DNA from 2 places in the Acholeplasma brassicae genome. Region 2 is predicted to be linked to the other one. Evidence: a T-box and tRNA genes for the amino acid it is inferred to sense, from the RefSeq annotation. Region 2 holds a T-box; the other holds one or more tRNA genes.
The links. A T-box is a leader RNA that pairs with one kind of tRNA and senses whether it is charged. The one in region 2 lies ahead of serS (serine--tRNA ligase), so its partner is inferred to be a tRNA-Ser.
Positions count from the first base shown of each region.

Region 1: it encodes a tRNA-Ser, which carries the amino acid that the T-box ahead of serS (serine--tRNA ligase) is inferred to sense. The anticodon was not compared.

Region 1 is NC_022549.1:1,185,316-1,193,394, forward strand. It holds gene BN853_RS05540 (hypothetical protein) at 1-379, opposite strand, end outside; gene BN853_RS05545 (hypothetical protein) at 505-1,173, opposite strand; gene BN853_RS05550 (hypothetical protein) at 1,461-1,763, opposite strand; gene BN853_RS05555 (helix-turn-helix transcriptional regulator) at 2,410-2,613, opposite strand; gene BN853_RS05560 (hypothetical protein) at 2,603-2,833, opposite strand; tRNA gene BN853_RS05565 (tRNA-Ser) at 3,216-3,306, opposite strand; gene BN853_RS05570 (PTS sugar transporter subunit IIC) at 3,373-4,389, opposite strand; gene BN853_RS05575 (alpha/beta fold hydrolase) at 4,463-5,251, opposite strand; gene BN853_RS05580 (putative immunity protein) at 5,309-5,830, opposite strand; gene BN853_RS05585 (ABC transporter permease) at 5,948-6,739, opposite strand; gene BN853_RS05590 (ABC transporter permease) at 6,741-7,565, opposite strand; gene BN853_RS05595 (ABC transporter ATP-binding protein) at 7,543-8,079, opposite strand, start outside.
Region 2 is NC_022549.1:3,078-11,156, reverse strand. It holds gene BN853_RS00045 (sensor histidine kinase) at 1-155, opposite strand, end outside; gene BN853_RS00040 (response regulator transcription factor) at 155-808, opposite strand; gene serS (serine--tRNA ligase) at 971-2,248, opposite strand; T-box leader at 2,315-2,515, opposite strand; gene gyrA (DNA gyrase subunit A) at 2,555-5,125, opposite strand; gene gyrB (DNA topoisomerase (ATP-hydrolyzing) subunit B) at 5,138-7,066, opposite strand; gene recF (DNA replication/repair protein RecF) at 7,041-8,079, opposite strand, start outside.

The DNA.
Region 1 (8,079 bases), 700 kb from region 2:
TTGATTGATTGATTTTGAAATACTCTTCAGCTTGTTCTTCAAACTTTTTTTGTTTTGGTTTATAACGTTTATTAATTTTTTCACCATAAATGCTTCCAGTCTGCATTAATAAGTGAATGTAATCAGGTACATCAGTCTGATAAATACTATTTAAATTAACTTCTATTTTTTGATCAATTTCTTCACTATCAATAACATCATATCCTAGATTTCTAATCTGGGTGTCTATATTATAATAGTGCTTCTTATCTTTTGACATTGCAGAATAATGATATGATCCACGATCTTTTATTACTATGAAATACCAGTCAGTATTGTCGTATATAGATACTGTATTGCCAAAAGATTTTTTATCTAAGAAATATCTAATCCTCTTCATGTGAAATCCTCCATTACAATGTATATGCTACAGTGGTTAAAACTAATTTAAGCACCGCTATAACCAAATCGTTTTAATTGTTAACACAATATTCTTTTCGCTCTAACTTGTCAGATGATAATAACCTAATTCTTCAATGTGATACCATATACTTCATTGTAAATATTAATTTCTTTGTATATGCATTGACCAATAAGTGATATATAATTTCTATTTGATGAAATATCCTTGATGTCATATTTGCTAAAAGATTTTAAAGCTAGAAATCCATCTGAAAAATATCGCCCACCACGAATTTCAGACTGAACTGTAGAATATTTGTCTGTGATGTAAACATCCCAATCTCCTCTTTGAACTAATAATATAAAATTGATACAACTGTAATCATTGTAGAAACTTGCGCAATAAACCGGTCCATAATAAAAGAATTTGTTATTCTCATCAACCGCATTTTTAAATTCAGTATAATTGAAACTAAAATCGTAATCTACTAGCAAAAATCTAAAAGACTCTTGAAATAAAGTTTTATAGTCCCCCGTCCAACTAATATATCTTCTATGTTTTTCAATGCATTTGCTTTTTAACTCATCGTTTAAAATAAATATTTCTTCAGTTCCCTTTTGATATTTGGTAGCAAATACATATACAGTATTTTCGTGTAAAACTTTGTAAATAGTCATTTTCTTAATCTTTTGTATGAAGTATAACATCCAGAAATTTTTCTTGAGTTCAATCCATACTTCACTATTTATAATTTTGCAGAGTTCCTTTTCTGCTTTACATAATTTGCTCATTAACAAAAATTCCTTTCTTTGAGATTGCTAGATTTTTACACTTTCTCCACAATCATTTGCTTAAAACATACATAAAAATAATACATAAGTTTCTTACTCTGAATCAACTTTCAATATTACAAAACTAGTGATTATCAATCTCTATAGACATAGACTAATGAATCGCCTATATATTTATTTATCTCACCCTCCATTTTAGAGACTTAGCTTTTATCCATGTTAACCAGTTTGAGTTTTTATCTAGTTCATCAATTTTTATATCTGGTGAGTTAGCAAAATAAATCTGATTATCTATTCTTCAAAAGCAACCCACTTATGATAGAGTCATATTCTTCATTTGCTGGAACAAGATTAAAACGTTCTACTCCATCAAATAAAAATTCTATAACAGAGTGTTCTTTGTTTTGCTTTTGAATAATCATATATACTTGTCTAAGGTCATCAATTGGCTTCATCCTTGAATCATCACCTACATAAGATCCACTAATGTATTTTACCTCTTTAATGCAAGCATCATAAAAATACCCAAAAAGAGTTGAAACATATTCGATATCCTTTTCGTTGTTTATGCTGTTCCATTGTTGTTCCATGTTAGATTTCTCCCAATTATAAAGCCTATTAAGTTAATTCAAATTTGATCTATGCGAAATGTTTATTATTATTATAACATTTCTATTGATAAATTCCATCACGACTGGAGATATCAGTATACATACGTATTGCATTTATATCGTAATTCATATAAAGTTTTGGTAATCGTGTAAAAATTTTAGCACTCCCCCTCTCAAATCGTGTAAAAAGTTTAGCAGAGGCCAATACTAACCTCTTAAATTTCAGATTGATACATCAGACTATAAATAGATAAAATATCAAAAATCGACTAAAAAGTGGCATACTATGTCTATTTTCGGTAAATTTAGGCACAAAAAAAGGCTCGATACTTTTGTATCAAACCTATGCATTCAATATGTGTTGCATGACCTATTTTAATACAATTACGCACCCTTCGCAGAATTTATGCACCCCTATCAAAATTTACGCACCCCTAAATTATGCCTTAGTTTAGCCTTTTAATTTTACAATATTTTTTAGCAGTAATTTGTATGTATCAAAATAGGTTATTCCACTATCTACATATTGTTGGGTATCGAACCCATCTACAACTCTTTATTAATTGAGATTTTCATTGAACATTATTTGTATAAAAAGTGTTTCTGCAAATGTGGATTGTAGGATCTATTTTATTTCATCATCAAGTTGGAATATTTCGTCAACATGTTTATCGAATAATCTGCTTAATTTTATAGCGAGTTCAAGTGTAGGGTTATATTTATTATTTTCAATTGCAATTATTGTTTGACGTGTGACGTCTACTTTTTCAGCTACATCCTCCTGTCTTAAACCCATTTTTCTTCTTAGAAATTTAATATTATTTTTCATTTTTTTCTCGAGTCATTTTCCTTGTTAAATACGCCTTACTTCCAAAAAAAATAGCATTTTGCAAACAGATAATAGATAATTGAATATATGGAAAATCAGAACTTCGGACAAAATCAACTATTATCCAAACTAATAGAGATATTACCACAAAAAAGTATGCTAATCTTGATGACTTAATATTGATTTGCATTTCCATTTCATCAGCCTTCTTAATTTTCATTGTATTCCTCCTAATAATGTAAATTCTTCTTTACATTTCAATCATATCAAAGAGTCGAATAAATGTCAAATCCTTTTAACATTTTATCAAAAAAAACATCGTACTAATCTGCTATTTTATATGTCGAACGTATGATGTCTTCGGTAATCGATAATTTGAAATACTCAGCAATTCAACTATAATCGTGTAAAATCATTTCAAATCGTGTATTTTCAAATGTAATCGTGTAAAGGTTTCTTAATTTCTACTAAAATTGTATCAAAACAGGGGATTTGACACCTATGGAGTTACCTATTATAACACAATAAAAATATATAGAAATGGCTAAACAAAGACAAAAAAAAGGGTTGATACCGAATGTATCAGACCTATTTTACTCTTATGGCGGAGAAAAGGGGATTCGAACCCCTGCGACGCTTTCACGCCCTACTAGCTTTCCAAGCCAGCCCCTTCAGCCACTTGGGTATTTCTCCAACTTTTATATTATAGGCGATTATCACATAAATATCAAGTGATAATCGCCTATATCGATTAAATTATCATATGGTTAAATCCCCAGGTTTAATGAGTTGATACTTTCTAAAGAAATAATCCGTAACATAGATTAGTACCAGTGGTAAGATTATATGAAGTAAAACAACTTGTGTAACAACTAAAACGCTATACCCCATGACGTCAAAGGTGACGAGCTGTCCAACCAAACCGGATGTTCCCATCCCTGCCCCAGTCGGACCAGTTTCAATCTTGAATAAGACCGTTGAGATTGGTCCTAAAATAGCTGAAACTAGAATTGTAGGTAACCAAATTATCGGTTTTTTTAAGATGTTTTTAAACTGCAACATGGAAGTACCTATGAAAACAGAGATGACCGAACCTATATTGTTATCCTTTCTCGACATAACAGCAAAGCCAACCATTTGAACACTACAACCGACCACCGCTGCACCGCCAGCAATGCCTCCAAGACTAATCGCAATTGCGATAGCAGCACTTGATATCGGTGCAGTTAGTGCCATGCCCATCACAACCGAAATCACAATCCCCATAAAGAATGGTTGTAACGTCGTTGCTTGATCAATGAATGTACCAAAAGCTTTCATGGATTCGCTGATAGGTGAACCTATCAAATAGGCAACAAGAAAACCTATCATCAGCCCAGAAAAAGGAATGAGTAAGATATCGATTGGTGTTTTTTTTGAGATCGCGTATCTTAAGAAAAAATACACCAATGATACAGTTATATATATGACCATCGGGTCATTGTAAAGTCTTGAAGCAACCCCACCAGCAACCGAGGTTGCTACTAACTTTAGTCCGTCTAATTTTAAACTAACTGCCATACCCACACCAATACCGATGCCCATAAAACTTTTTAAAATGGTTGAAAGATTTAAAAGCTCTTCTGAGATTTTACTTAAGGATGAAACCTCACCCACTAAATTGCCTAATTGTCCGATAATAACACCTACGATTAAGGTTGAAAATAAACCAAGCGCCATCCCATTAAAACTCGTTATAAAATAATCCAGTGCTATTTTACGTTTTGATTTTTCCATAGTAATTCCCCTCCAATGATAAAAAAATAAATAGTGATACCAATGACACACAATCATTCTATCACTATTTTTTTTAAAGTGTTTTTAAAAACGTTATCACGCGTTCAGAGAACAGACGTTGTTGATCCAAATGAACTACTGTTTTAGCGCGCTGGAATCCCTCTAAAAGCGCTTTCGGTACTTTTTGTTCGAACTGAATACAAGCATCTTTTATGACCTCTAATTCGTATTCGCCACAAATGACATAAACTGGGTATGCTTTCTTTTGCTTACCAAGCTTGTAGAACCGACTAATGCCCCTTTTTGATAATAAGCCCTTTCGTTTAAAGTTCTTTTGTGAGATTTCAAATTTCTTTTTTGCATCATCTTTAATGCATGCATTGTTCAAATAATACGCTTTATAGGCATTAAAGAGAAATGCCCATTTGAAGGCACGTAAAAACTTGGTTTTTAATAACTCATTGTTAATGGCTTTGAAAGAATCATGAAAGATTGAGAACCCACCAATCGAAATTAATGACTTGATTTTTTCAGGATAGACTTGGCCGAACGCTTGAGCAACAAGCGAGCCAATCTCAATACCTAAAAAATGCGCATCTTCAATTGAAAGTAAATCAAGAATTACCTTAATTATTTCTGGCATGTCTTTGATTGATACGTTACGAGATACACCACTTCTTCCATGACCCGGCAAGTCAACTAGTAACAACTGATAATCTTTCTTCAAAGCGATAATTTGATTATCAAACACCGAAATACTCGAAGTATACGGGTGTAATAAAACCAAGGTTTCCTTATTTTTATTTTCATAAAGCATGTAGTAAATCCCCACATCTTTAAATCGAACTGTTTGATCATGCATATAAATCACTCCCTATATCAAGTATATCATTTTACGTCTTTATTAAATCATTCAATTTCATCTTTTTATGAAACTTGCCCATTGTAAATGTTCTGTGTCGTAATTCATGTAGTTATTGACTTGCTTGTAATACCAATTTAATCGTGTTTTTACTTCAAGCTGATATTCTTTATCTAAAGAAATAACAATGGCGGTTAGTTCGTAAATCATTAGCCCTAATTGGTGAGTCCTTGTGTGAACGACAGACAAACCTTGTGCAATTGCGTGATAATAGGCTTTTTTTACGTGATCGTTTGTTTCTTTTGCCATTTGATGAATAGCGATAATCTCTTTTTTTGCCTCTGACATCTTTAACTTCCCACAAGCCCACATGATGACCGTTTCATGTGCATGAATCAGCTTCTCATCTTCTAGAAACAAAATTAAGCGCTTAACTTCAGAAAGACTAAACAAAATGACTTGTCTTCTTGAAAGTCGATTCATTAAGGCATTTAGTTCGTCTAATTCCATCACGTTCTTATCGACAAGAATCTGTCTTTTTTTAATGAGGTTTTGTTTGATGTTTTCCTCAATCGTCATCGCATTGCTTCCCTTCTGATAAAAGTGAACTTAATCTCAGTTGATTCAAAGATCACATCTCTTATTATAGGTCAATATGGCAAAAAAAGAAAGGACACCAAATTGGTGTCCAAACGATTAACTGCCTGCGCTTTCGTAGCGTTTTAACCCTTGATTCCAAATAAATAAAGATAGCATTAACATTCCTATTGAGGCAAGCATCACATACAGTGTCTGAAGGTAGAGATTACCACCAAAAAGTAACGCACGTATCGGAAAGAAAATGACCACCGAAAATGGCAGTAAATAAGTCAATGTAAACCGAATTGCGCCACTAAAGATTTCAATCGGATATTTAGCAAAGTTTGAGAAATCATAAATGGTCGTCATCACTTCAATGCTTCTTTTAGTCCAAAAAGACATCGAACCGAAAATGAGTTTGATTGCAAAAAAGAACCATACGGCAAAAAATACACACAAAACAAGCAAAATGATTTGTATTGCACTAAAACTAACCCCCAATTTGGGTGTAAAAACAAACAAAAATAATATGCCAAGGATTAATTCCCCAAACCCTTCTAGTTGGATCATTTCAGCGACTAACTGAAATAACGGGTTAATGGGTTTGATTAAGTACTTATCTAAAATGCCTCTTGTGATTCCGCCATTTGCTAGTTGCCAAATTTGATCCGAAAAAATGTGATCGATTGCTTTTGGAATTAAGTAGTAGCCATATAAAAAACCCATGGTATTAATATCCCAACCATTTAAGGATGGAATCGCACTAATAGTCAAATACAGTGTTGAGAAAACGATGGCATTTTCAAGTAAGAAACCAAAGATACCAATCACCGCATCAAAGCGGTAAGCGAGTCTCGCCTTAATACTTCTTGAGACGTAATAAGGGTATAATTTGATGTACTTTTTCATTTTACCCTCCCACACTGACGACGCGTTTCTTAATCAAACTAAAGGTAAAGCTACAAAAAAGGTTTAAGACAATTACCCAGACCAATTGAATGACTAAAGTTTCGATAATTTCACTGGTTGTTAACCGCCCCATTAAAATAAGGATTGGCTTTTCTACCATACTTTTAAATGGTAGGAATCTAAGTACGTTATTTAGCCATGAAGGAAAAAATGAAGATGGCAGCAAACTACCTGAAAAAAACGACATGCTAATGTTTTTTATGATCATTAAACCAAACAACGCGTTTGTAAAAAGTGAGACCTCACCAATCAAAAAGTTGAGTGCGTCTGCAATCACAAAAGAAAATAAACAACTAATGATAAAAACGACCAATAAAAAAATATTAGGTAATGCCACACCCAGTGATACTTTTAAAAGTATGATTGAGATGCTCATTAGGGGAATAAACATCAAGATGGCTGCAGACAAGAAATTACCAAAGCTTGAAAACATTAAGCGGTAGCGATAACTCATTGGCCGAATTAGATTAATTGCGATGTTTCCTTGATAGATGTCTTCACCAAGTATCCAAAACGAACTTGAGGCAAACACAAGGGTTGTTGTAACTCTTGCAAAAATCAAGTAGGTGATCATTTCCTTAAATGTCATCCCATTAATTAAGGTCGTAGGTGAATTTTGAAATATGGCGAACCATAAATAATTCAAAATTAATAGAGAAATTGCATCTCCTAAAAGCCACCCTATGGCACTAAACTTATAGGCAAATCCATCCAAAATCCCAGCTTTTGTGAACGCAAGGTACTTATGATATTTGTTTGGTCTCATAGATCTTTTTAACGATGCTTTCTAGTGTGTCTTCACTGATTTTTATGTCGTCGACTTTATAATTATCGAGTATTTGTTTTAAAACCTGATTGACTGAGGTATACGCCATATTAAGGGTGATTTTGATGTAACCATCGTCCTTAGAAACTTGAATGCCCTTGCCAAGTTCTTCTTGAAGAGAAACTAAGTCAATTAGTTCTTTTGTTAAAAAACTGACGTGTCTATATTCACCAAATGATTTCTTAATCGCTTGTATTGGACCATCATACAAGATTTGACCTTCATCTAGGATGATCACTCGTTTACATAAGTCGGTGATGTCATCCATGTTGTGAGTCGTTAAAACGATGGTGGTGTTGTAAACACGATGAATTTCTTTGATTGCTTTAATCATTCGGTCTTTGACAAGGACATCAAGTCCGATGGTTGGCTCGTCTAGAAATAGAATCTTAGGGTTGTGAATCAGTGAGGCAGCTAAGTCTGCTCGCATTCGTTGTCCTAAAGATAGTGTTCG
Region 2 (8,079 bases):
ATCGTTTCAATGTAGGTTGAGACTTCATTTTTAGCCAAACCCATATAAACGGTTTGATAGTTTCTATAACTAATTAATCCAAAAACGAGGGACGAAAATAAGGTCACAGTAGAAAACAGTATAATCAACTGCGTCGATAATTTAAACTTCCTCATTACAACAACCTATAGCCAAACCCATAAATGGTCTCTATTTTTAACAGAGGCATTTTTTGTCTAAGACGTCTAAGTAAGTCATCAACGACACGGTCAGACCCAAAATAGTCTACGCCCCAGACGTGTTGTAAGATTTGTTCTCTTGAAAATGCTTGGTTTGGATTTTCAAGAAAGAATAGTAAAAGTTCAAACTCTTTATTGGTTAAATCAATTAATTCTTCATTCGCACGAATCGTACGCTTTTCAATATTGACTTCATAGATGTCGTAATTTAATGTCGTACCTGCTTGTTTTTGAGTTCGTTTCAATATTGCTTTTACTCGTAAAATCAACTCTCGTGGTGAATATGGTTTTGCAAGATAGTCATCACTACCTAGTTCTAACCCTCTGATTCGATCAAGGTCATGATCTCTTGCTGAAGTAAATATGGTTGCGGCATAAGGACGGTTTTTCTTAATCGATTCGATTAAATCATACCCGTTAATTTCACCCGTCAACATAATGTCTAAAATCCAAAGATCGATATCGTCTTTGGTGTGTTTTATTGCGGTTTCACCATCATGGAAAACCGTTACTTCAAACCCTTCTTTTTCAAGGTATTTTCGAATGATTTGTGATAGGTCAAATTCGTCTTCTACTAAATAGATTCTCATGGTATGTACCTCCTAAGAATAGTTTTAAAGTGCCCTTTGGAGTAGGGGCACTTTAATTATATCATATTGAGAAAAAAGGAGAAAATAAGTTAGAAATGAACTTATGGCTCTATTCTAACTTATCTTTATGGGTGAATTATCAAAGAAATATGTAAAACTGTGTTATTTGATAATGGTTGTGTGCATGTATTGTACAAGCACATCCGGAATGGTAATTGACCCGTCTTCGTTTTGGTAGTTCTCCATGATCGCAATCATGGTACGACCGATGGCTAAACCAGAGCCATTTAAGGTATGTACATACTCTGTTTTTGATTCTTTATTACGTTTGAAACGAATATTTGCTCTTCTTGCTTGATAGTCTTCAGCATTTGAAATTGAACCAATTTCACGGTAAGTATTTTGACCTGGTAACCACACTTCAATGTCGTAGGTTTTAGCCATTGCAAACCCCATATCACCACTACAAAGTGTTACCACACGATAAGGTAGTTTTAAGAGTTGAAGAATCTTCTCTGAATTCTTTAACATGTAGTCTAGTTCTTTATAGGATTGTTCCGGTTGTGTGAACTTAATGAGTTCTACTTTATTGAATTGGTGTTGTCTTAAAATACCTTTGGTGTCTCTACCAGCAGAGCCGGCCTCACTGCGAAATGCGGTGGTGTATGAGACGTATTTGATTGGTAATTGATCCCCCTCAATAATTTCATCGCGATGAAGGTTAATCGTTGGTACTTCTGCCGTTGGGTTTAAATACCAAGCGCCATCACCACTAATGACTTGATAAGAATCTTCTCTAAATTTAGGAAACTGACCGGTCGCATACATGCTTGCTTCATTAACGATGTATGGTGGAATGATTTCAGTATAACCGTGATCTTCTGAGTGCGTATCCATCATAAATTGAATGAGTGCACGCTCTAATCTTGCACCTAAGCCTTTATCAACAACAAATCTTGGGCCACTGATTTTAGCGGCTCTTTCAAAATCAAGGATACCAAGTGCTTCACCGAGTTCGGTGTGATCTTTGACTTTAAAATAAAATTGTTTTGGTGTGCCCCATTTATATAACTCGACATTTTCTTTATCTGTTAATCCCACAGGAACAAAGTCATTTGGGAGATTCGGGGTAATGAGTAACGTTTCTCTGATTTGTTCGTCTAAGATGGCGATTTGATCGTCTAAGACCTTAATTTGATCGCCGATTTGACGCACTTCTTCTTTAAGTTCTGTGGTATCAACTTTGGCTCTTGCAAGTTCACCTATTTTTTTCGAATCGACGTTACGTTTATTTTTTAATTGTTCAACTTCTGCGATGAGTTCTCTTCGTTTGTCGTCTTGATTGACTAGTTCTTTTAAATAAGAAAAGTCTTTTCCTCTGGTATTTAATCGTTTGATTGCTTCATCTAAGTTGTCTCTTATCCATTTGATGTCTAACATAATTATTCTCCTTTTTACGTTTGGTTTTTTAGAAAAAAAAGTCCTTAAGAAATCGTTAAAAAATTTCCTAAGGACGAATGTATTTCCGTGGTACCACCTTAATTCCAATAACGTAGGTTACTGGCTCTTCTCATTTTAACGCTTTCTAAGCGGGTGGGATTAGCACCTATCCAGAGTAGATTTCATTTATTGTTACGATTAATTTGCACCGACCATTAACTCTCTATGACGAACAAATAAACTACTTATCTCTATCAACTATTTGTATTGTTATTATATCTTATTGTGTGTATTTTGTAAATACCATCAAACCTCAGTTGGATTTTCGCTAACAACTTCTGGTGTTACATCTTTACTATCCGTGATTCTTTCTTCGGTTATTTCTTCAATTAGATCGTCTTCGTGTGGGACTGCCGCTAATGTAACAACGGTTTGATCACCCTTAAGGTTAATTAATCTAACGCCTTGTGTGGCACGTTTGGTTTGTGAAATTTGTAAGACGTGTAAGCGGATGACCATACCTTTATCTGATACGATGATGACGTCCATGTCTTCATCGACACTCTTAAGACCTTTAAGTTTTCCGTTTTTATCGGTGACATTTAAGGCTTTTACCCCTTTACCACCACGGGTTTGTAGACGGTATTCACTTGCGTAACTTCTCTTACCATAGCCATTTTCAGTCACCACAAGAATTTCCTCATTGTCGTCATGGATTGAAGTCATTCCGATGATTTCATCGTCATCACCTAAGCTCATGCCACGCACACCAGATGCGGTTCTACCCATGCTTCTAGCATCGTTTTCATCAAAGCGAATGGCTTTACCATTGGTTGCGCCAAGGATGATGTGTGATTTGCCATCGGTGACTTTAACTGAGATTACTTCATCGTTTTCTTTTAGACCTAAGGCAATGATACCGTTGGTTCTAATGTTTTGATATTCGTTAACCATGGTACGTTTTACAATGCCTTTTTTGGTTGTAAAGAATAAGAACTTATGTTCGTCTTGGAAGTCTTTGATACAAGTGAATGTGACTAAGGTCTCGCCTTTTTCAAATGGCAAGATGTTCACAATAGGCAAGCCTTTGGACTGTCTTGTGCCCTCTGGTATTTCATAGCCTTTAATCTTATAAACACGACCGGTGTTGGTAAAGAATAAATGGTAGTCATGCGTTGAGGTCATTTGAATGTGTTCAACAAAATCGTCGTCGTGCATTTTAATTGAGGTCACACCAACGCCGCCTCTGTTTTGAGCTTTGTATTCATCCACGCTCATGCGTTTGATGTAGCCATTATGTGTGACCGTAATGATGACGTCTTCGACTGGAATTAAGTCTTCATTATCGATTGATATTTCTGTTTTTAGATTCATTACTGACATACGTCGATCACCAAAGCGTTCTTTAATTTCTAAGAGTTCTGTGCGGATAATGTCGTTTTTACGTTCATCACTTGCGATGATGTCTTTGTAATCTGTAATTTTAATCGTTAAGTCATTATTTTCTTCTCTGATTTTCTCAATTTCCATGCCGGTAAGACGTTGAAGTCTCATGTCTAAGATGGCTCTTGCTTGTATTTCAGATAAGAAGTAGGTTGACATTAAGTTCGCTCTTGCTTCCTCAGCGTTAGGGCTCTTCTTAATTAATTCAATCACCGCATCAATATTTTCTAAGGCAATGACTAACCCATCTAGGATATGTTTACGTTCTTCTGCTTTTCTAAGATCGTAGATTGTGCGTCGTTGAATCACTTCAACTTGGTGTTTTAAGTAATAGTATAAAGCGTCTTTTAGGGTGATTGTTTTCGGTTGATTATCCACCAAGGCAATCATGTTGATCCCAAATGAGCTTTGAAGTTGTGTGTACTTAAATAAGTTATTAAGCATCACGTGAGGGTTGACGTCTCTTCTTAATTCAATGACGATACGCATGCCTTTTCGGCTTGATTCATCCCTTAAGTCGGTAATTCCGTCAACGATTTTTTCTTTTGCAACCTCAGCAATACGTTCAATCAATTTGGTTTTATTGACTTGATATGGGATTTCAGTAACGATTAATGACGTTTTACCGTTTTTATGTTCAACGATTTGAGTTTCAGCACGTAGAACAATTGAGCCGTTACCGGTATGATAGGCTTGTTTTAAACCGTTCATCCCAAGAATTTGACCACCGGTTGGGAAGTCTGGTCCTTTAATGTAATTCATTAATTCATCGATTGAGATTTCTGGGTTATTCATTAATGCCATAATACCATCAATCACTTCATTTAAATTATGAGGTGGAATGTTCGTTGCCATACCGACCGCAATCCCTGTGGCACCATTAACGAGTAAGTTTGGGTATCTTGCAGGTAGAACGAGTGGTTCTTGTTCTGAGCCGTCATAGTTGTCACCAAAATCAATGGTTTCTTTTTCAATGTCTCTGATTAATTCCATTGCGATCTTAGACATTCTTGCTTCTGTATAACGCATCGCTGCGGCACCATCGCCATCAACGGAACCGAAGTTTCCGTGACCATCAACGAGTGGATAACGATAGCTAAATGGTTGAGCCATACGAACCATCGCCTCGTAAATTGAAGAGTCACCATGTGGGTGATACTTACCCATAACGTCCCCAACAATTCTAGCTGACTTTTTGTGAGCCTTATCTGCGGTATTCCCAAGTTCGTTCATCCCGTAAACAATACGTCTTTGAACTGGTTTTAACCCGTCTCTAATGTCTGGTAGTGCACGTGATACGATCACGCTCATCGCGTAGTTTAGGAATGAAGTTTTCATTTCTGTAGCGATATTGATTTCTTTGATTTTACCGTGGATGTAGTCTGAATTTTCGATATCCGGTAAAATTACATCGATGTCTTTATTATCTTCCATGATAGCTCCTTCCTATGCGTCAATATTCGATGCATAAATTGCATTTTCTTGAATAAAGTTCTTTCTTGGTTCGACTTCTTCACCCATCAACATTGAAAACACTTGATCGGCGTTCATTGCGTCTTGAAGTGATACTCTAAGTAAGGTTCTGGTGGTTGGATCCATAGTGGTTTCCCAAAGTTGTTCTGGATTCATTTCCCCTAGACCTTTGTAGCGTTGGATTTGTGGTCTACCACCAAAGGCTTCTAAGACTTTTGGTAGACGTTCTTCGTCGTAAACGTATTCCACTTTTTTACCTGATTGTACTTTATATAGTGGTGGTTGCGCGATGTAGACATAGCCCATATCGATTAAACCTTTTAAGTGACGGTATAAGAACGTTAGTAGTAGCGTACGGATGTGCGCGCCATCGACGTCGGCATCGGTCATGATAACAATCTTATGATATCTGGCTTTTGCTGCGTCAAAATCTTCACCAATACCTGTACCAAACGCTTGGATCATTGATAAGATTTCTTTATTGCTTAAAATCTTGTCAAGACGCGATTTCTCAACGTTTAGAACTTTACCTCTTAGTGGTAAAATTGCTTGAAATTCTGAATCTCTACCTTGTTTTGCAGACCCACCCGCGGAGTCCCCTTCCACGATGTAAATCTCAGAAATTTCAGGGCTCTTGTTACGGCAATCCGCAAGCTTACTTGCGAAACCTAACATATCAAGTGGTGATTTTCTTCTGGTTGCTTCTCTGGCTTTTCTAGCGGCAATTCTGGCGCGAGAAGCCATTAAAATTTTCTCGATGATTGCTTTCGCATCCGCTGGATTTTCCATTAGGTAACGTTCTAAAATTTCACCCGTGATTTGGCTGGTGATTTGACGGACTTCAGGGTTACCTAGTTTGGTTTTTGTTTGACCTTCGAACTGAGGATCTGGGTGTTTAATTGAGACAATTGCTGTTAATCCTTCTCTGGTATCTTCACCAATGAACGATTCGTCTTTTTTAAGAATATTTTGTTCTTGGGCATAACGTCCTAACACACGAGTTAAGGCTAGTTTAAAGCCATCTTCATGCATCCCACCTTCATGGGTATGGATGTTATTGGCAAAGCTAAATAAGTTGGTTGAATAGTCGCTATTGTATTGAAGTGCTAATTCGACGGTGATGCCATCGATTTCTTTTTCGATGTAGATGACCGTTTTATTAACTTCTTGTTTGCTGGTGTTTAAGAAGTGAACGTATTCGATGATACCACCTTCGTATTGATACGAGTAATAAACGTGCTTTTCTGTTTTAGGATCTCGTTGATCACTGATGTTGATTTTAACGTTACGATTTAAAAAAGCCAATTCTTGGATACGATTTCTTAAACGTTCAAAGTCGTAGGTGTTAACTTCTTTAAAAATTTCATCGTCTGCTAAAAACTCAATAACAGTCCCGGTGTGTGATGACTCACCAATGACTTTTAAATCGTATTGTGGGACACCACGTTTGTATTCTTGTTGATAGAGTTTGCCATCTCTTGCGATGGTTACTCTAAACCAAACCGTTAAGGCGTTAACCACTGAGGAACCTACCCCGTGTAAGCCACCTGATACTTTATAAGATTTGCCATCAAATTTACCGCCGGCATGTAATACCGTAAGAATGGTTTCGACCGCTGGTCTATGTGTCTTCGGGTGAAGATCGACTGGTATACCTCGACCATTGTCGGTGACTTTTACGATGTTGTTTGGTAATAATTCGATCGTAATTTCATCCGCATAACCGGCCATACATTCGTCAATTGAGTTATCGACGATTTCCCATACTAAGTGGTGTAATCCTCTTTCACCAGTTGATCCGATGTACATCCCAGGACGTTTTCTAACGGCTTCTAAGCCTTCTAGAATTTGGATATTTTCTGCATTGTAATTGTTGTTATTGTTGATTTGATCCATGTTCATTTTCTCCTTCGTTTAGATTAATCGCTTGAATCTCTTTTTTATTTCCGTAAAAACTAACGCCAGAGATGATCACCTGGTGCTCGTTTGGTAAATGGGTAATGAGTTGTTGTTTCTTTAAATCATCAAGTTCGCTTAAAACATCATCAAGCAGTAGAACTACTTCTTTTTGTTTATCTTTAATTAAATCGAGTAAAGCGAGTTTTAGTGATAATACCATCAAACGCTGTTGGCCTTGTGAGGCGTGAGTCTTTGCGTCTTGCTTATTTAGTTTTAAGCTGAAGTCATCGCGGTGTGGCCCGTAGTTCGTTGTTTGTGTGACGATGTCCTTATCTTTTTTTTCATTTAAGACACGTTCTAACGTTTTTAAGGGCGTGTTTGGTTGGTAGACGATATCAACTTCATCTTGTTTATTAAATCGGGTGAAATGGATTTTAAACGCTTGATTTAATGCCTCAATGAACTCAGTCCGCTGAGAGATTAACTGATCGGCTACAACACTTAACTGACTAGATAGTATTTTTAAGAATGTTAAATCGTCTTTGAGTGTTAGATTTTTAAGTAAAGCGTTTCGTTGTTTCAAGATTTGTTTGTATTTTGACAAAACGAACAGGTATGACTTATCCTTTTGTGACATCTCGATGTCTAAAAATTGACGTCTCACGGATGGAATTCCTTTAACTAACTCCAAATCTTCTGGTGAAAACATGATGGCGTGATAACCACCCACATAATCACTTGTCTTATGAACGGCCTTTTTATCAACGAACATTCGTTTTCCAAAAGGTTCGATGACAAGCTCGTACAAATGTTTGTCTGTCGTGATTGATATATTCGAAAATAAGGTGTTATTTTTAATCAAGAAGCGATCTTCTGTGGTCCGATGTGACTTTGTAAGGGAACCATAATAAATGGCTTCTAGAATGCTTGTTTTCCCTTTGCCGTTATCGCCATAGATGAACGCTTTGTTTGAATGGAATTGCAGTTGTAGTTTATCGTGATTTCGAAATTGCCTT